3 regions of the Gordonia sp. J1A genome follow, and region 3 is predicted to be linked to each of the others. Evidence: predicted binding sites of a transcription regulator. Region 3 holds the regulator's gene; each other region holds the start of a gene.
What was found. The regulator LexA, encoded in region 3, represses DNA repair genes until DNA is damaged. The targets are predictions, from matches to a motif close to CGAACANNTGTTCG.

Region 1 (6,689 bases), 540 kb from region 3:
CATGACATCGTCGATCCTGGGCGCGCTCGGTGCGTTTCTCGGCCCGCTGCACGGCGGCGCGCCCGGACGGGCGCTGGCGGCGCTCGAGGAGATCGGCGATCCGTCGAACACCCGGGACTGGGTGCGGGGAAAGGTGGCCGGCGGCGAGGTCATCATGGGCTTCGGTCATGCCGTCTACCGCACGCACGACCCCCGCGCCGAACTGCTGAAAGAGGTGGTCACCACGCGCTACGACTCACCCCTGGTCCGGCAGGCGGCCGCGGTGGAGGCCGAGATCGAAACCGCGATCAACGAATTCAAGCCCGGTCGGCGACTGTACGCGAACGTCGAGTTCTACGCCGGTGTGCTGATGAGCGAGGTCGGTCTGCCGCCGGAGATGTTCACGCCGACCTTCGGCGTCGCGCGAATCGTCGGCTGGACCGCGAACATCCTCGAACAGGCCGCCGAGCGCAAGATCATCCGTCCGGTGGCCCGCTACGTGGGACCGGAGCCGAGCCGCACCGCGAGTTCGCGAACCACTGCGGACGCCTAAGGCTTGTGGGCGTAGACGTACTTGTAGTAGTCGGCGTCGGCCAGCTTGCTCGCGGCCGCGGGATCGATCACCACCGTCGCGTGACGATGCCACTGGAGGATCGATGCCGGGCACGACGCCGACAGCGGTCCCTCCACCGCCGCCGCGATCGCGTCCGCCTTGCCCTCGCCGGTGGCGACCAGCGCGAGCCGTTCGGCATCGCAGATGGTGCCGAGCCCCTGGGTGATCACGTGCATCGGCACTTCGTCGAACGAGTCGAAGAATCGGGCGTTGTCCTGCCTGGTCTTCTCGGTCAGCGTCTTGATCCGGGTGCGTGAGGTCAGTGACGACGACGGTTCGTTGAATCCGATGTGCCCATTGCTGCCGATGCCGAGGATCTGCACGTCCACCGGGCCGAGGCGGCCGATGAGCGCGTCGTAGGCTTCGGCGGCGGCCTTGAAATCGGGAGCCATGCCGTCCGGCGAGTGCACCGTGCCGATGTCGATGTGATCGGTGAAGTTGTCGCGGATGAACCGGGCGTACGACTCCGGGTGCGTGGGCGGAAGCCCGACGTACTCGTCGAGCAGTACCGCGTCGACGCCCGCGAACGACAGCCCGTTCTCGCGGTGCCTGCGGATCAGCTCGGTGTAGGTGGCCAGCGGCGACGATCCGGTCGCGAGGCCGAGCGTCGATGCACCGCCTTCGATCGCCTCGGCGATGATGTCGGCCATCACCAGCTCCGGACGATCGACGATCACGACCTCCATGCGTCTCCCCGCTCTCTGTGCGCCTCCGTCGTCACCGCGACGATATCCCGATTCGGCCGGTGGTGCGGCGAGTCGTCAGCACCAGTCCCGAGACCGCGTTCCCACTTTCAGATCCAGTCGCTGCAGCCGATCGGCGACGACGGTCACCGCTCCCTCCGCGTTCTGCACCCGGCCCCGGATCAGCAACGCCGACGCCGTCTGCGCCAGTGACCGATAGCGTGCCCACAACCCCACCGAACACACCACGTTCACCATGCCGGTCTCGTCTTCGAGGTTCACGAACGTGACACCCGAAGCGGTGGCCGGCCGCTGCCGATGCGTCACCGCTCCCCCGACCAGCACCCGGCTGCCGTCGGCCACCGACAGCAGCCGGGCGGCCGGGACCACACCCATCGCATCGAGCCGGGGCCGCAGGTATTCGGTGGGATAGGACTTGGGTGAGATGCCGGTGGAGAGCGCGTCGACGGCCGTGAGTTCCACCTCCGACATGCCGGGCAGCGTCGGGGTCGCCCGCGGTGGCGGCACGTCGAGCTGGTCGTCGCGCAGTCCCGAGGCGGCACCGGCCTCCCACAGCGCCTGTCTGCGATCCAGACCGAGGCTCTCGAACGCGCCCGCGGTCGCGAGAGCCTCCAGCTGCGCCGTCGTCGCATTCACACGCCGGGACAGATCCGCCACCGAGACGAACGGACCGCCGGAGGTCCGCTCCTCGACGATCCTCGTCGCGAGGTCGTCGGACAGTCCGCGCACCGCACTCAGGCCGATCCGCACGTCGAGCCCGTCGTTCTCCAGACTCGCGTGGGAGAGCGAGGAGTTCACATCCGGTCGGTGCACCTGGACGCCGTGCCGCCGGGCATCGGCGACCAGCGACTGCGGCGAGTAGAAGCCCATCGGCTGGGCGCGCAGCAGCGCCGCGCAGAACGCCGCCGGGTGATGGAGTTTGAACCACGCGGAGTAGAAGACCAGCGACGCGAAACTCTGCGAATGACTCTCCGGGAAACCGAAATTCGCGAACGCTGCCATCTTCTCGTAGATGCGGTCGGCGAGGTCGCCGGTGATGCCGTGTCTCTCGCGCATCCCGTCGTAGAACCGTGTGCGGAGCCGCTGCATCTTCTCCGGCGACCGTTTGGATCCCATCGCACGACGCAACTGGTCGGCCTCCGCGGCGCCGAAACCCGCGACATCGCGCGCCACCTGCATCAGCTGCTCCTGGAACAGTGGAATGCCGAGGGTGCGCCCGAGTGCGTCCTCCATCGACGGATGATCGCAGTGCGGCTCCTCCAGCCCGTTGCGCCGGCGGATGTACGGATGCACCGAACCGCCCTGGATCGGCCCCGGCCGGATCAACGCCACCTCGACGACGAGGTCGTAGAAGTTCCGCGGCTTCAGCCGCGGCAGGGTCGCCATCTGCGCCCGTGACTCCACCTGGAAGACGCCGACCGAATCGGCGCGGCACAGCATGTCGTAGACGGCCTCCTCGGCCAGGTCGAGCCGTGCCAGATCCACCCGCACGCCCTTGTGCTCGGCGACGAGATCGATCATGTAGTGCAGTGCCGACAGCATGCCCAGGCCCAGCAGATCGAACTTCACCAAGCCGACCGCCGCGCAGTCGTCCTTGTCCCACTGCAGGATGCTGCGATTCTCCATCCGGGCCCATTCGGTGGGGCAGACGTCGGCGATCGGCCTGTCGCAGATCACCATTCCGCCCGAGTGAATCCCCAGATGTCTCGGCAGCGAGGAGATCTGCGCGGCGAGCTCGCGGACGTCGTCGGGCGCGGAGTCGGGGATCTTGCTCCAGGCGTCCTGCTGTCCGGGGGCGTACCCGAGCGCCCGGGCCATATCGCGCACGGCCGACCGCCCGCGGTAGGTGATGACATTGGTGACCTGTGCGCTGTGACTGCGCCCGTGCTTGGCGTAGACGTGCTGGATCGCCTCCTCACGGCGGTCGGACTCGATGTCGACGTCGATGTCCGGCGGACCGTCCCGCTCGGGTGAGAGGAATCGCTCGAACAGCAGATGGTTGGCGACCGGGTCGACGTTGGTGATCCCGAGCGCGTAGCAGACCGCCGAGTTCGCCGCGCTGCCCCGGCCCTGACACAGGATGTCGTTGTCCTTGCAGAACGAGACGATGTCGTGCACCACGAGGAAGTAGCCGGGGAAGGTCAGCGTCTCGATGATCGCCAGCTCGTGGTCGATCTGCCGGTACGCGTCGGGACGCTGCTCCCTGGTGCCGTAACGCTCGCGGGCTCCCCGTTCGGTGAGTGCGCGGAGCCAACTGGCCTCGGTGTGGCCGTCGGGGACGGCGAAGGGCGGCAGGTTCGGGGCGATCAGCCCGAGCGAGAAGGCGCATTCCTCCGCGAAGGCGACGGCGTTGTCGATGGCTTCACGGTGGGCGGGCATCAGCCGGAGCATCTCGTCTCCGCTGCGCAGGTGCGCCCCGCCCACCCCGGGCATCCAGCCGTCGATGGTCGCGATATCGGTCCGGGCGCGCACCGCCGCCATCGCCGTAGCGAGTCGGCCGTTCTCCGGCGCGGCGAAGTGCGCGCCAGTGGTCGCGACTGTCGGCACCCGATGGGATGCGGCCAGTGACGCCAGAATCGCATTGCGTTCGTCGTCGTCCGACCCGGCACCGGGGCTCAGCTCGACGGCGATGTTCCCGGCCCCGAAACGGTCGATCATCGTCCCGAGCGCGGTGTCGGCGGCCCGCCGGCCGCCGCGGTCGAGCGCCCGGCGCACCGCACCCTTGCGGCACCCGGTCAGAACCAGCCAGTCGCCGTCGGCGGCGTACTCGGTGATCGCGTCGGCATCGTAGCGCAACAGCCCCTTCTCGCCACCGCTCATATGCGCGTCGGCGATGACACGGGAGAGCCGGCGGTAGCCCTCGGCGCGGCGTGCGAGGACCAACAGGTGCTCCCCCGGCGGGTCCACCGCACCGGCGCGGGCACTGTCTCGCTGCAGCGAGAGTTCGGCGCCGAACACCGTCGGCATGCCGAACTCGCGGGCCGCTTCGGCGAATCGGACGACACCGTAGAAGCCGTCGTGATCGGTCAGCGCGAGCCCGCGCAGCCCCAGCCGCTGCGCCTCCTCGACCATGGCCTCGGGCATCGACGCGCCGTCGAGGAAGCTGTAGGCACTGTGCGCGTGCAACTCGGCGTACGGCACCGTCGATGCGCCGAACTCGATGTCGGTGGCCTGGTACGGGCCCCGCTTACGCGACCATGCCGGCGAATCGCCGCCGTCCCCCGGCGGCCCCGCGCCGTTGAACGTGGGCGGAAACGTCTCACCGAGCCGGTCGCCGCGCGCAGGCGCACGCCCCGACAGCACTCGCTCCATCTCCGACCAGGTCGGAGGCCCGTTGTTCCATCCCACACACCGATGATAGAACATATGTTCGATATCTGCCTTGCCGTGGCCCGCCCCGGCCACACCCCAGACGCGTGCCAGAGACCGGACCGACGCACGAATTACCGCTGTCAATCATTCACATCGGTATCTCTCTGTGAGACTCTGGGTCGGTGACGAGCTATTTCGTGACCGGCGGCAGCGGCTTCATCGGCCGTCGAGTCGTCGCGCGCCTGCTGGCCCGCGACGAGCAGGCCCGGGTGTACGCGCTCGTGCGCACCGGATCACTGCAGCGATTCGCCGCCGCCATGGAGGGGATCGACGGCGGCGACCGCGTCGTCGCCGTCGCCGGCGACCTCACACACGAAGACCTCGGCCTGCACGGATCCGACGTCGACGAGGTCGACCACGTGATCCACCTGGCCGCACTGCACGACCTCACCGCCGAGGAGGCCGACCTGCGGGCGGTCAACGTCGACGGCACCCGAAGGGTCGCCGAGTTCGCTCTCGCCCGCGGCGCGCTCCTGCACCATCTCTCCTCGATCGCGGTGGCCGGCGACCATCGCGGCGACTTCACCGAGACCGACTTCGACCTCGGCCAAGGCCTGCCGACCGAATGCCACCGCACCGTGTTCGACGCCGAGCGCGTCGTGCGGGAGACCGAGGGCCTGCGCTGGCGGGTGTATCGGCCGTCGGCCGTCGTCGGCGACTCCGTCACCGGACAGGTCGACAGGGCCGACGGCCCCTACTACTTCTTCGGTCACCTCGCCGTGCTCAGTCAGCTGCCCTCGTTCCTGCCGCTGCCGATCCCCGATCCGGGGCCCCTCAACGTCGTCCCCGTCGACTTCGTCGCCGAGGCGATGGTCGCGCTGATCGATGTGCAGGACGGCCGGAGCGGGCTCGTGTTCCATCTCGCCGACCCCGACCCACGCTCGATCACCGACCTGTTCAACGCCCTGTCACCGGCCTTCGACGGACCGTGGGCCTTCACCGCACTGCCTTCGGGGCTGGTGAGGCCGATGCTGGCCGCCAGCGGTCGCGGACTGCTGCGGCCCGGCCGCGACCTGATCGCCGAACAGACCGGCGTCCCACCCGCGATCCTCGACGTCGCCTCCCTTCCCGTGGTGTTCCGCAGCGACGCGACCGCCGCCGAACTCGACACGCTCGGTGTGAGACTGCCCGATCTGGACGAGTACGCACCCCGACTGTGGCGGTACTGGTACGAGAATCTCGATCCGGCCCGTCACCGCCGCAACGATTCGCGGGGCCCGCTGGTCGGCAAGAACATCTTGATCACCGGGGCGTCGTCGGGAATCGGCCGCGCGACCGCCCGCATGTGCGTGCGGCGCGGCGCCAACGTCTTCCTGGTGGCCCGCGACGCCGATCGGCTGATCGAGACCGCCGCCGAACTCGACGCGGAGGTTCCCAAACCCGGGCTGCCCGTCGGACGCGCGTACGCCTATCCCGTCGACATCACCGATGAGGCCGCGGTGCAGACCCTTGTGAAGTCGGTGATCTGCGAGCACGGCCATGTGGACGTGCTGGTCAACAACGCAGGCCGGTCCATCCGACGGGCGACCGCGAACGCGGTGACCAGGTCGCACGACTATCACCGGATGATGGCCGTCAACTACTTCGGCGCCGTCTATCTCACGCTCGCCCTGCTGCCGCACATGATCGAGCGGCAGTCCGGACATATCGTCAACGTGTCCTCGATCGAAGTCCAAAGCCGCGCACCACGATTCGGCGCGTACGCCGCGTCGAAGGCCGCACTGGAGGCGTTCAGCGACGCCACCGGTGCCGAGACCCTCTCCGATCACGTCACGTTCAGCAATGTGCGCATCCCGTTGACCCGAACGCGGATGATCGTTCCGACCAACGCCTACGACAGCGCTCGGGGGATCTGGAGCGTCGACAAGGCCGCCCACCGGGTGCTGCACGCGATCGTCGAGCGCCCCAAGCGGGTGAACACGCTACTCGGCGACCTCATCGATTTCGGTCATCACGCCGCACCGCGGCTCACCAACCGGCTGCTCCATCAGGACTTCCTTCTGCATGAGGAGTCCGACGCC
Region 2 (6,689 bases), 200 kb from region 3:
TTCTTCGGGACGAGGGTCTCGGAGAGCGGTGAGCCACTGACGTCGGAGATCGACAGCGGGATCATCGCCAAGGCGCACACCGCCCAGACAGTCATCGACGTGGCCGCCCAGCGCATGGCGCGGAAGCCGCCGACGTCGAGCGCCCCGTTGTCCTGCGAGGGCACGAAGAAGGCGGCGAACACCACGCAGCCGAGACCGATGGCGGCGCTGAGCTGGCCGATCACCGTCATCACCGGCATCCCGTAGGTGGTGAGCCACCCCGGATCGGGCACACCGGTCAGTTGCAACGCCGTCGCCGCCGACGCCGCGGTCACGATGACCGCGGCGATCGATCCGACGACTGCCAGCAGCGCGATGAGGACCGACCGCACCCCCGACGGGTCGGTCAGCCGATCGCGCACTGGTTGCTCCGCCGGCCCGGCGGACGTCACTGTCATGGTGTCCACTGTAGGACGGGATATAGTAGTCCTTCGCCGGCACCTGTCGAGGGCCGGCAAGCCTCCATAGCTCAGATGGATAGAGCAAGAGCCTTCTAATCTCTAGGTCGCAGGTTCGAGTCCTGCTGGGGGCGCTTTGACCTGCAGAGACGCTGGTTCGCCGCACGACGAGGTGGAGCCTCGTCCCGACGAGAGGGACGTGGCCGGAATCTCACCGGTGGCGACGGTGAGTCCGGGACCGACTCAGAAGGGCGGTTCGCCCGGACTGTCGAGGACAGGACTCTCACCGCAGCGGCGCTGCGACCGGAGCCGCATTCGGTACGCGTGTTTGGCCTGAGTACGGGTCCGTGACCGTCCCGGCTGCGTCGTCGTGTCGACGAATCCGGGCGCGACGGGTGCGCCGTGCAGGCACGGCACCGAACCGAGGTCGGGCAGGAGCCAGTGGTTCCTGGCGCGGGCCCGGACGGTGTAGCCCGACGGCGTGGTGGTCTCGGTCCAGATCACGCCATTCGCATCGACGACTTGATCATCCAGCCAGCCGTCGGCGTAGGTCTTGATCAGATGATGGAAACGACACTTCGGATTCAAGTTGCACGGGCAGGTCTGCCCGCCAGCTGCCGGCTGGGCATGGTTGTACTCGCAGACATGATCGAGATCGCACGCCCACGCTGACCGGTTGCAGCCGGGCACCGAGCAGGTGCCGTGCACGGCGCGGACGGCGGCGTCGCAGGCAGCGGTCGGGCGGTACGGGTTGCCTGCCTGCGCGGTCTGCTCGGCCAAGCCTGCGATGTCGAGCGGCCGCACCGTCGCATCCGCGCGAGCGGCGATCTCCCTCGCGTGATGTGCGTCGATCACGCCGAAACCGTCGAGATAGGCGGCCTTGTCCCCGCCGCCGGACAATGTGGACGCGTCGACGACGACGTGCACGACGATCTTGGCGAACTGCGCCCGGACCTCTTCCTCGGCCGCACGTGCCGGCAGTCATCGCGGCCGCAGTCGCAGCCGAACCGGGTGCCGAGTACGGCGGCGACGACCACATCGGCGCGCCGCTGGCCGACGGTGCGGGAGTCCGCCTCGCACACCCGGGCGGCGCGCGCCCTGGTGGCCTTGTCCATCAGAGTCACGTCCTCCGCGCGGGTGGCGACGGTGAGGGCGGACTGGTCGACGTCGTGGGCGATGGTGACGCCGGGCGTGTTGGCGCGGCGTTTGTCGCGCACCCCGTCGGCGTCGTACTCGGCGACGAACCGGCGCGCGGTCTGCTCGGCCACACTCATCGACACAGCGCCGTGCCCGCGGAGGTCCTGAGCGATCTCGGCGTCGATGGCTGCCATCAGCGCGGCGTCGGTGACCGCGCCGCACTGCAGGACGATGGCGCCGAATGCACGTGCGCTGATGACTCCGTCGCGGAGCAGGCGTGCGGTCTGCGGCAGACGTTCGGAGGCTTCGACGGCGAGGGTGACCTGTCGGATACCGGTGTCCTTCGAGACCGCCTGCACGATAGCGGCCTCAGCGCCCACGATGGCGGTGGCATCGGCCAGCAGTCGTGCGGACTCGACGTCACCGGCCGAGCCCGCGGCACGACGCCGCTGCATCGCATACAGGTGCCCGAGCCGCAACCACGCAAGGTGGGACTCCTGACGGGCGATCTCCGCGACCGCGGTGATGTCGGCGAGATCCTGTGCGGCAGCGTCAGACGTGTCGACGCCACCCACCCCCGCAGCGTCGATGCTCGGGTTCGTCATGTCCGCCTCCCCTGCAACACATATCGAACGTATGTACCCATATTATGTGATTGAATCTCATATGGCAATAGTGTAATTCGATATTCTTAGACTCTCGTCGACGCTCGCCCCTCCGCTCGAGAACAGTCACTCACACCCGAGATTCACGCGCATTTCCGACGAATCCGGTGCCACCGCGAAATTCGGTGACTTCCTTTCGTTTGCGACAGCATTCAGCTGTTCTCACAACGACGACTTCGGCGTAGCGTCGTATTCGTCGTCAGATGCATGCAGTCAAAGGAGATACCGACATGAACAATCGAATCGTTCGGACGGCGACGGTGGCCGGAATCGGCGCCCTCTCCCTGCTCGGCGCCGCCGCGGCGCCCGGCATGGCCGCTGCCGCACCGCACATGACCGATCCGGCGAAACTCGCGATCGACGGCGACTTGATGATCGCCCCCGGCGTCCACCTGCTGAACATCGAGGCGCAAGGTGCACGCGACATGGACGGCAAGACCCACGGGACCTACGTCGCGACGATCATGGACGGTATGCACAAGACTCCGTTCCAGGTGAAGGGCCCGGTGACGTGCATCTGGACACACGGCGACACCGCCTCGCTCGTCTACCCGATCACCGAGACCTCCCCCAACATCGTCCCCGCCCAGCTCAGCGGCGCGTACGCGGTGAAGATCTCCGTCCGCAAGGGCAGCGGGATGATGAACGAAGTCGGGGTGATGGGTCCGATGGCGACCTCGTCGTTCCACGGTTGCGCGCCGGGCGCGACTCCGAACATGTTCCACGGCGACGTCATGATCGGGTGAGGCGGAGTTCAGGCGGCCGTCGAGTCATCGAGCAGAACGCACTGGCGCCAATTGCCTCGTGAATGCGTCACGGCCCGCGATATCGCACAAATGGCGCAGGAGGATGCGATCCGGAAGAATTCGACTTACCCGAATGACGCGGCCCCAGAACAGGGTTTGCGGCGCATTCACAATGCGGCCGATCATCTGTGATTCACGGACCACCCGCCGCACTCGGCGACGCCTCACGTCATGGAAGAGCTGCAGTGCATCCTCCGGACCCGCACTCGTGCGGAGAGCGGCCGCCAGTACGACGGAGTCTTCGATCGCCTGACATCCGCCCTGCCCCAGATGCGGACGCATCGGGTGAGCAGCGTCGCCGATGATCACCGCACGACCGTCGTGCCACCGGCGTGCGACGGGCCGGTCGTACAGGTCGTGTCGCATCAGCGCCGAAGACGGCGTCGCTGCGATCACCGCGTCGACCGGCTCCGGCCAGCCTCTGCCGACGCGAGCGACCTCGGCGCGCTCGTCGTCGAAGACCGCGGCCTCCGGGGCCTGTGCCGTGGCGAACCAGTACGTCCGCCCGGCCGGAAGCGGCACCGCGCCGAACTGCGACCGCGGGCCGATCATCTCGCCCGCGAGATCGGGATCGATCGAGATGTCGGCCACGCCACGCCACGCGGTGTACCCGGCGTACCTGCTCGACAGACGGTCGTTGAAACCGCGGGCGATACGGGAATGCGTTCCGTCCGCGCCGACGACGAGATCGGCTCGCATCTGAGCACCGTCGGCCAGGGTCACGACTGCCTCGCGGCCCACGGTGCGCACGGTCTGCACGGCGACACCGGTGCGCACGGAGTCGGTGGGCAGCGCACTGGCGAGCACCTCGTGCAGCGTTCCCCGCAGAATGACGGCGAGTTCCTCGCCGGCCGCCGCGGCGAGCGCGCCCGGCGGAGGCTTCCGGATCCACGTTCCGTCTCGCCACCTCAGTGCTCCGCCGCCCACGCGTGCCGACTGCGACCGGACCGCGTCGCCGAGGCCGATCCAGTCCAGTGCTGCCAGCGCGTTCGGCCAGAGACTGATGCCCGCGCCGCCGGTCGACTGCCGTCGAGATTCGAGAACGACCACGTCATGTCCGTCGCGGACCAGGGCCGCGGCAGCGGTCAACCCGGCGATGCCCGCACCCACGACGACCACCCGCACGGCGACTACACCCCGGTGAACCGTCCGGGCCGCTTCTCGAGGAACGCGGCGACGGCCTCCCGATGGTCCTCGGTGTGGTGCGCCACCGCCTGCATGGTCGCCGAGAGCTCGAGTAGCTGGTCGAGGGTCTGCTGCGAGGACTCCCGCAGGAGCTTCTTGGTCATGCGCACCGCCACCGGTGGGTTCGCGGCGATCCGCGACGCGATCTCACGAGCGGTCGGCAACAGATCGGCCGGTTCGACGACGCGCGAGACGATGCCCCACTCGAGCGCCGTCGCGGCGTCGACGCGATCGCCGGTCAGTGCCATTTCTGCGGCCCGCGCCGGCCCGATCGCCCGGGGCAGCAGCCACGCGCCGCCGTCGCCGGGGATCAGCCCGAGCTTCACGAAGCTCTCGGCGAAGAAGGCCGTGTTCGAGGCGATCCGGATGTCGCACATCAGCGCCAGATCGCACCCGGCGCCCACCGCGGGGCCGTTGACGGCCGCGATCACCGGCACCTCGAGCGCGTACATCGCGCGCGGTATCCGCTGGATGCCCTCGCGATAACCGACGCGCTGCTGGTGCGGAGCCCCGCCGAACAGACCCGCCGCGGCCGCCATGTCTTTGACGTTGCCGCCGGCCGAGAAGGCCGAACCGGCGCCGGTGAGGATCACCGCCCGGACCGACTGGTCCCGGTTCACCGCCGTCGCCGCATCGACGAGTGCATCGATGGCGTCGTCCTCGGAGATGGCATTGCGGGTCTCGGGTCGATTGACGGTCCAGGTCACGACGTCGCCGTCGCGCTCGACCAGCAGCACGTCGCCGCTCACAGAAGTTCCAGAATCGTTGCGTTCGCCATACCTCCAGCTTCGCACATGGTCTGCAGACCGTACTGGATCCCGTTGTCGCGCATGTGGTGGACGAGCCGGGTCATCAGAATCGCGCCCGACCCGCCGAGCGGGTGGCCCACCGAGATGGCACCGCCGACCGGATTGAGGACGTCGTCGGAGGCACCGATCTCGGCCTGCCAGGCCATCGGGACCGGCGCGAAGGCCTCGTTCACCTCATAGGCGCCGATGTCGGACACCGCCAGTCCCGAGCGTTCCAGCGCCTTGGCGGTGGCGGCGATCGGTCCGGTGAGCATGATGACCGGGTCGTCGCCGGCGAGGGTCGCGGTGTGCACCCGCGCCATCGGCCGCCAGCCGTTGGCCGCGGCGATCTCGCTGGTCGTCACCAGCAGGGCGCCGGCACCGTCGGAGATCTGCGAGGCGTTGCCCGCGGTGATGACGCCCTCGGGGTCGAACGGGGTCTTGAGCCCGCCGAGCTTCTCCGCCGTGGTGCCGCGGCGCAACCCCTCGTCGACGGCGAGGCCGTCCGGGATCGGAGCGATCTGCGCATCGAAGGCGCCTGCGTCCTGCGCGGCGGCGGTGCGCTCGTGCGAGCGGGCCGAGTACTCGTCGAGCTGCTGCCTGCTGAAGTTCCAGCGCTTGGCCATCATCTCGGCGCCGAGGCCCTGGTTGAAGCCGTCCACGCCGTATCGGTCGAGCACGGACGCCGGATAGGGAGCACCGTCACCGCGTGCGGCACCCATCGGTACGCGCGACATGGACTCCACGCCACCGGCGACGGCGATGTCGTACTGTCCGGCGATCACGCCGGCGGCGGCGAAATGCACCGACTGCTGACTCGAGCCGCACCGACGGTCGACGACGGTCGCCGGAACGGACTCGGGCCAGCCCGCGGCCAGCACGCCGACCCGGCCGATGCTGCCCGCCTGGTCGCCGACCTGGCTGACGCACCCCCAGATCACGTCGTCCACGCCGGCGGGATCGAAACCCACGCGGTCGGCCAGCGCCGACAGCACGTGCGCGCTCAGGTCGCCGGGATGGATCTCGGACAGGCCGCCGTTCCGCTTACCGATCGGAGTACGGACGGCATCGACAATCACTGCATCTCGCATGCCGTCCTTCATACCCTAACAAGCGCTCGGTTGGGAAGGAGGCGTCCCGATAGTTGACCTGGCTGTAACGCCGCTCTGCACGCGCCGAAACAGTTCCACGGAACCGTGACTGGCATGTCCCTGGAACCGCTGGCTCCCACTGCCGTCGACACCGTGTGCGGTTACTGCGGCGTGGGTTGCGGACTGACCCTCGACGTCGCGGACGGGGCCGTCACCGGGGCGCGGGGCACCAAGAGCCATCCGGCCAATCGGGGCAGGCTGTGCACCAAGGGCGCCACCACCGCCGACATGCTGCGCGCCCCCGGACGACTCACCACCGCTCTGATCCGGGAGCGGCGCGACGGTGACGCCCGACCCGCCGACGTGGACGACGCGATCGCCGAGACCGCCCGCCGACTGACACGGATCCGTGACCGCCACGGCCCCGAATCCATCGCGGTGTACGTCTCCGGCCAGATGTCACTCGAAGCACAGTATCTGGCGAACAAGCTGGTCAAAGGCTTCCTCGGCACCAACCAGATCGAATCGAACTCCCGGCTGTGCATGGCGAGTGCGGGGACCGGCTACAAGCAGTCGCTCG
Region 3 (6,689 bases):
GACCGCCTCGGCGATCATCGCATCGGGTTCGTTGATCGCGCGTTTGACGCCGGAGGCGACCACCGGCTTGCCGACGAACCGGTCGCGGCCCTTGACGCCCACATCCGTCGCGAAGACCACCACGTCCGCGGCAGCGATCACATCGGGGGCGAAGGGCGTCGAACCGGTCGACCCCTGGGTCTCCACCGCGAACTCCACGCCGGCGCGTTCGGCGGCGAGCTTGAGGGCGTCGGCGGCCATGTAGGTGTGCGCGATCCCGGTGGGGCACGCGGTGACGGCGACGATCCGAGTGGTCCCGGGCTCGGCCGCTGGGGATTCGGTTGCCGGGGTCTCAGTTGCCGGGGTCGCTGCGGGGGTCGCTGCGGCCGGGGCAGGGGCCGGCTTGCCCTCGACGGCCTCGTTGACCAGATCGACGACGGCGGCGGCGTCGGGCGCCGCGCGCAGGGCGGCGACGAAGTCGGGCCGCACGAGGGCGCGCGCCAGCGAACTGAGCACCTTCATGTGCTCGCCGGCGGCTCCCTCCGGTGCCGCGATCAGGAAGACGATGTCGGCGGGCCCGTCCGGAGCACCGAATTCTGCCTTTCGCGTCAGGCGTGCCATGGCGAGGGTGGCGGTGGTGACGGAGGCGACGCGTGCGTGCGGGATCGCGATGCCTCCGGGAAGCCCGGTCGCGGATTTGCGTTCGCGTGCCATAGCGGCCTCGGCGAGCTCGGCCGGGTCGGTGCAGCGGCCGGCGTTTGCGACCAGACCGGCGAGCGCGGCGATGACACTGTCCGCATCAGCGCCGGCGTCACCGTCGAGCAGGACCAGCTCCGGCGTGATGATCTGTTGGGACATGATGGCTCCCTCGGTGATTCTGGGGGGTCGGGATTCTGGGGGTCGGGGATTCGGGGACTCGGGGATTCTGGGTGTCGGGGTTCTTCGCGGACGGATCAGGACAGCCGGGAGACAGACACACCCGCTTCGTCGAGCAGATCCGGAGTGGGCGGCGTGGTGCCCGGCAGTGCTGCGGCCGCCGAGCCGTGAGCGACGGCACTGCGCAGGAGCCCGGCCTCGTCGGCACCGCGCAGGTGCGCGATCAGATAACCGGCGAGTGAGGCGTCGCCCGCGCCGACGGTGCTGCGGACCGCGACAGCCGGCGCGGTGGCGAACCATATGCCGTCCGGGGTGGTCAGGAGGGCGCCGGCCGCGCCCAGCGTGGTCAGCACCGTCCCGCCGGTCCGGTCGGCGAGTGTTCGGGAGGCGGCCGCTGCGACGCTGGGATCACCCTGCGCCGCAGACCTCTCCATGCCGGCCGGATCGTCGCCGGTGAGTTCGGCGAGCTCATCGGAGTTCGGCTTCAGCAGTGCCGGACGGGCGGCGGCCACCGCGGCCAGGGGTGCACCGGACGTGTCGACGGCCACCCGACAGTGCAGCGACGCCGTCGCGGCGAGTACCTGCGCGTACCAGTCCTCGGGGAGGCCGGGCGGCAGCGAGCCGCACAGAGCGAGCCAGTCCGCTCCCTCGGCACGGGCCAGGATCGTGGTGCGCAGCGCGGCCCCGGCCTCGGCGGAGACGGCCGTTCCGGCGTCGTTGATCTTGGTGGTGGTGCCGTCCGGTTCGGCCACGGTCAGGTTGGTCCGGACCGTCCCGTCCGCCGACACCGCCTGGTGCGGAAGGGCCACGGCGCGCAGGCTGTCGATGAACGGGTCGTCGGCGCGGGCGGGCAGGACGGCCAGTGTGGGAAGGCCGGCAGCCCGCACCACCCGTGCGACGTTGATTCCCTTGCCGCCCGGTTGGTCGACGACGCGGGCCGCACGGTGCACCTCGCCCCGCCGGAGCGGTCCGGCGAGCTCGATCGTACGGTCGGTGCTCGGATTGGCGGTGACGGTGACGATCATGCGATCACCACCTCGATCTCGTGGGCGCGCAGTTCGTCGGCGAAGGCCGAGTCGATCCCGGCGTCGGTCACGAGGACATCGACGTCCTCCAGGGTTCCGAAGCTCATCAGTTCCTCCCGGTTGATCTTGGACGAGTCGGCGAGGACCACCGTCGTCGTGCAGGCCGCGATCATGGCGCGTTTGGTGGCGGCCTCGTCGGCGTCGGGTGTCGACAGACCGTGCTCGAGCGACAGACCGTTGGTGCCGAGGAAGCCGACCGACGCACGGATGCGCGAGAGTCGCTCGATCGCGTCGGCGCCGACGGAGGCACCGGTCTTGGGCCGGAGTCTGCCGCCGGTCAGCAGCACCCCGGAGCCGGGCAACTCCGCCACCACCTCGGCGATCTGCACGCTGTTGGTGACGCAGGTCAAGCGGGCGTCGGCGGGGATGGACAGAGCCAACTGCAGAGTGGTGGTCCCGGCGTCGATCACGATGGAACCGCCGTCGGCGGGCAGGAATGCCAGCGCAGCGGCACCGATGGCGCTCTTCTCGCCTCGGTGGGTCTCCTCCCGAACCACCAGATCGGGTTCGTCGACCACTGCGGCGACGTCGAGGCGTACGGCTCCGCCGTGGACGCGCACCAGATGGCCGCTGCGAGCGAGAATAGCCAGGTCGCGGCGCACGGTCTCGCCGGTCACGGAGAAGCGCGCGGCGAGATCGGCTACGGAGACGCGGCCGCGCAGGCGGACCTCGTTCGCGATCGCCGACTGGCGTTCCTCCGCGTACATCTGCTCTCCCGACTGTCCGATCTCATGCAACGATGGGGATCGTGCAAAGATGTGGATCTGTGTTGATTTGGTTGGTTACACATCTTTGTTTACATGGGTACGTGTTGACACGTCAAGGACTTTCTGTAATCTCTCTCACATGACCGAGGTGACTTCTCCCGTGCCTGCCGAGAACCCGTTCCGCGCCGACGTCATCGTCTCCGGTACTCCGGTGGTCGGTGGCCTCGCGTACGGACCGATCATCAGACCCGCACCGCGACCCGGCTTCGACGCCATCGATGACTCTCCCGTTCCGGAGGAGCTCCGCGACGCAGAGATGGAGCGTTTCACCGCCGCCGCCGGAGTGGTGGCCGACCGGCTGGCCGACCGGGCCTCCCACAGCACCGGCGTCGCGGCCGAGGTCCTGACTGCCACGGCCGGTCTCGCGCGCGATCGCGGGTGGGCGACGGCCGCGGGCAAGTCGATTGCGCAGGGCGTTCGAGCGCCGCTCGCCGCGATTGCGGCCACCGAGCAGTTCGTGGAGATGTTCACCAAGCTCGGCGGCCTCATGGCTGAACGGGTCACCGATCTGTTGGACGTCCGAGACCGCGTCGTCGCCGAACTCCTCGGGCTCTCGGAGCCGGGCATCCCCGTGCCGGACGTACCGTCGATTCTGCTCGCCGACGACCTCGCGCCCGCCGACACCGCGGGTCTGGACCCGGCACGCGTCATCGGGCTGGGCATGCGGCTCGGCGGCCCCAGCAGCCACACGGCGATCATTGCTCGCCAACTCGGTATTCCGTGCGTGGTCGCCGCCGCTGAACTCGATGAGATCCCCTCCGGAGCCATGGGCTACGTGGACGGGGACGCGGGAACGGTGGGGGCCGCCCCGGACGCCGGACTCATCTCGGACGCCGTGACGGCCGCGGCGACGCGGGCAGCCGAGACGGCGGCCTGGCGTGGGCCGGGCCGCACGGCGGACGGGCACGCGGTCGCGATCCTGGCCAACGTGGCCGACGGCGTGTCCGCTCGGTCGGCGGCGCAGGCGCCGGTGGAGGGCGTCGGACTGTTCCGAACCGAACTGGCCTTCCTGGACCGCGCGGCCGAGCCCACCGTCGCCCAGCAGGTAGAGCTCTACCGGGAGGTGATCGACGCCTTTCCCGGGCGCAAGGTGGTGATCCGCACCCTCGACGCGGGCTCGGACAAGCCACTGAAGTTCGTCGCCCACTCCGACGAGCCGAATCCGGCGATGGGAGTCCGCGGCAACCGCATCGTGCAGACGTATCCGGACATCCGCAACAACCAGCTCGATGCGCTGGCGGAGGCGGCGCGCGACGACGGCCGTGCGACGCCGTGGGTGATGGCACCGATGATCGCCACGGTCGACGAGGCGCGCGAATTCGCCGCGCGGGTTCGGGAACGCGGTCTGGTGCCGGGGGTGATGATCGAGGTGCCGTCGGCGGCGATCCTCGCCGACGCGATCCTCGCCGAAGTGGACTTCGTCTCGATCGGCACCAACGACCTGACCCAGTACACGATGGCGGCGGACCGGATGTCGCCGGAGCTGGCGGCGCTCACCGACCCGTGGCAGCCGGCGGTACTCGCGCTGATACAGCGGGTCGGGGACGCCGGTCGGGACCAGGGCAAGCCCGTGGGCGTATGCGGCGAGGCGGCTGCCGATCCGTTGCTGGCATGTGTGCTGGTCGGGATGGGTGTGACGTCGTTGTCGTCCGCGCCTGCGGCGTCGGCCGCGGTGGGACTGAAGCTGGGTACCGTCACCATGGATCAGTGCCGCGATGCGGCGTCCGCCGCGATCGCCGCGACGAGTCCGTCACAGGCGCGCGAGGCGGTTCGCGCGGTTCTGGCCGGCGAGGTGTGATGTCCCGCTGAGGCCGGCCGGGCGCCTCAGATACGGCGCATCACCGTGACGACCTTGCCGAGGATGGCGGCGTCGTCGCCGGGGATGGGCTCGAAATGCTCGTTGTGCGGCATGAGCCAGACGTGACCGTCGGTGCGCTTGAAGGTCTTCACGGTGGCTTCGCCGTCGATCATCGCGGCGACGATGTCACCGTTCTCCGCCACGTTCTGCTGGCGCACGACCACCCAGTCGCCGTCGCAGATCGCCGCGTCGATCATCGATTCGCCGACCACGCGAAGCATGAACAGGGAACCGTCGCCGACCAGTTCGCGCGGCATCGGGAAGACCTCCTCCACGGCCTGTTCGGCGAGAATCGGTCCGCCGGCGGCGATCCGGCCGAGCACCGGAACGAAGGTCGGCGTGGGGAGTGACTCTCCGTCGGCCTCGGCACCGCCCGAGGGCGGTGTCCGCTGATCGTCCCGAACGTTCACCGCACGCGGACGGTGCGGATCGCGCTTGAGAAGGCCGCGGCGCTCGAGCGTGCGGAGCTGATGGGCCACCGACGACGTGGAGGTGAGTCCGACGGCCTCGCCGATCTCACGGATGCTCGGCGGGTAGCCGCGCTCGCGGACCGACTGACGGATGACCTCGAGCACCTCGCGCTGACGCTGGGTCAATGAGGCCTCGAGCGTCGCGGTGGAGAGCATCGGATCGGGCGTGTCGGTCACGGTCGGGCCTTTCGTCAGCTGTGTTCGATCGATGGTCCAAAGGCTAGTTGAGTAGGTCACAAAACTCAAACAATTGTTCGACGCGTGTCGGCGTTTGTCGGACCCCTCGTGTTAACTATCGAACAAGAGTTCTTCGAACACGCGATCGATTGGAGACGAGTCATGAGCACGAGGACGGCACCCGCCCCGACCGGACGCGCCACCGCTGTGCACTCCACTGCGTCGGCGATGACCTGCGACATCCCGGTGGTCCGTGGCTCGCTGGTCCGTGATCGGGGAGTACGCGGAGCGGGGCGAGGCGACTCGAGCGGAACGTGCTTCCCGACCGGCCGCCCCGAGCGGCGTCGCCCGGTCGCGGACCGGCGAGTGATGTTCGATGCGCCGCCGGCCGGCCGGACCGCGCTGTCGCCCGCGGTGTACCGCAGGCGCCGGTGGGCCGGGGCCGCGGTGGTCGGCGGCACCCTCGCCGGCATGGTGTGGCTGCTCGCCCTCGTCGGAGCGGGCTACCAGGATGCGGCGACGCCGGAGTCGCCGGCGGCGACGCACGTGGTGTACGTCCGGTCGGGGGAGTCGCTCACCGCGCTCGCTGAGCGGATCGCTCCGGAGTTGCCGTCCGCGGGCGTCATCGCCCAGCTGCGCGACCTGAACGGCCTCGAGACATCGGGACTGCATGTCGGACAAGCGCTTATCGCCCCGCAGTACGGCTGAGGCGGGCGGGTATTGTCATGGCATGCGCTGCCCGTTCTGCAAGAACGACGACACCCGTGTCGTCGACTCCCGAGTCGCCGACGACGGCCAGGTGATCCGTCGCCGCAGGTCGTGCAATGAATGCGGGCGGCGGTTCAGCACGGTCGAGACGGCTGTGCTGTCCGTGGTGAAGCGCAACGGCATCTCCGAGCCCTTCAGTCGCGAGAAGGTGATGCAGGGCGTGCGCCGCGCCTGCCAGGGCCGTCAGGTGGACGAGGACGCACTGGCGAAGCTTGCGGTGCAGGTGGAGGACACCGTGCGCTCGTCGGGTTCGGCCGAGATACCGAGCAATGAGGTCGGTCTCGCGATCCTCGGTCCGCTGCGCGACCTCGACGAGGTGGCCTATCTGCGGTTCGCCTCGGTCTACCGGTCGTTCGAGTCGGCCGACGACTTCCAGCGCGAGATCGATTCGCTGCGCCGCGACCGTCACTGACACTCACGGCACCGGCGCCACCGGTCCGAGCAGTCAGCCACCGCCCCGAGCAGTCAGCTGAACTTGTCGATCGCCTTGATTATCCGCTGCTCGGAGACTGGACCGTTGGTGCCGAGCTGCTGAGCGAACAGGCTCACGCGGAGTTCCTCCAGGCGCCACTGCACCAACTCGTTCAGCGCCTCGTGGCGTGCGGCCGGAAGCTGGGCGAGGCGCCTATTCCAGACCGCCACCACCCTGTCGATGGCGCCCATCGCCTCGTTGTCCCGGCCGGCGGCGGTGTTGAGGGACTCGAGGCGC

Region 1: ACZ5QD_RS01725 (error-prone DNA polymerase) is a predicted target of LexA. The motif match lies at 4,656-4,669, and genes of this name have one in related genera.
Region 2: ACZ5QD_RS03220 (DUF222 domain-containing protein) is a predicted target of LexA. The motif match lies at 2,204-2,217, and genes of this name have one in related genera.

Annotation. Positions count from the first base shown of each region.
Region 1 is NZ_AP041607.1:356,285-362,973, reverse strand. Features, by position in the region: gene ACZ5QD_RS01735 (citrate/2-methylcitrate synthase) at 1-532, shown strand, start outside; gene nagB (glucosamine-6-phosphate deaminase) at 529-1,278, opposite strand; gene ACZ5QD_RS01725 (error-prone DNA polymerase) at 1,354-4,644, opposite strand; gene ACZ5QD_RS01720 (SDR family oxidoreductase) at 4,791-6,689, shown strand, end outside.
Region 2 is NZ_AP041607.1:694,850-701,538, reverse strand. Features, by position in the region: gene ACZ5QD_RS03235 (bifunctional copper resistance protein CopD/cytochrome c oxidase assembly protein) at 1-437, opposite strand, end outside; tRNA gene ACZ5QD_RS03230 (tRNA-Arg) at 498-571, shown strand; gene ACZ5QD_RS03225 (HNH endonuclease signature motif containing protein) at 681-1,292, opposite strand; gene ACZ5QD_RS03220 (DUF222 domain-containing protein) at 1,289-2,179, opposite strand; gene ACZ5QD_RS03215 (hypothetical protein) at 2,470-2,985, shown strand; gene ACZ5QD_RS03210 (FAD-dependent monooxygenase) at 3,010-4,170, opposite strand; gene ACZ5QD_RS03205 (crotonase/enoyl-CoA hydratase family protein) at 4,176-4,979, opposite strand; gene ACZ5QD_RS03200 (thiolase family protein) at 4,976-6,109, opposite strand; gene ACZ5QD_RS03195 (bifunctional nitrate reductase/sulfite reductase flavoprotein subunit alpha) at 6,224-6,689, shown strand, end outside.
Region 3 is NZ_AP041607.1:895,724-902,412, forward strand. Features, by position in the region: gene ACZ5QD_RS04195 (PTS fructose transporter subunit IIABC) at 1-837, opposite strand, end outside; gene ACZ5QD_RS04200 (1-phosphofructokinase family hexose kinase) at 933-1,880, opposite strand; gene ACZ5QD_RS04205 (DeoR/GlpR family DNA-binding transcription regulator) at 1,877-2,647, opposite strand; gene ACZ5QD_RS04210 (putative PEP-binding protein) at 2,787-4,505, shown strand; gene lexA (transcriptional repressor LexA) at 4,532-5,191, opposite strand; gene ACZ5QD_RS04220 (LysM peptidoglycan-binding domain-containing protein) at 5,375-5,920, shown strand; gene nrdR (transcriptional regulator NrdR) at 5,943-6,392, shown strand; gene hrpA (ATP-dependent RNA helicase HrpA) at 6,446-6,689, opposite strand, start outside.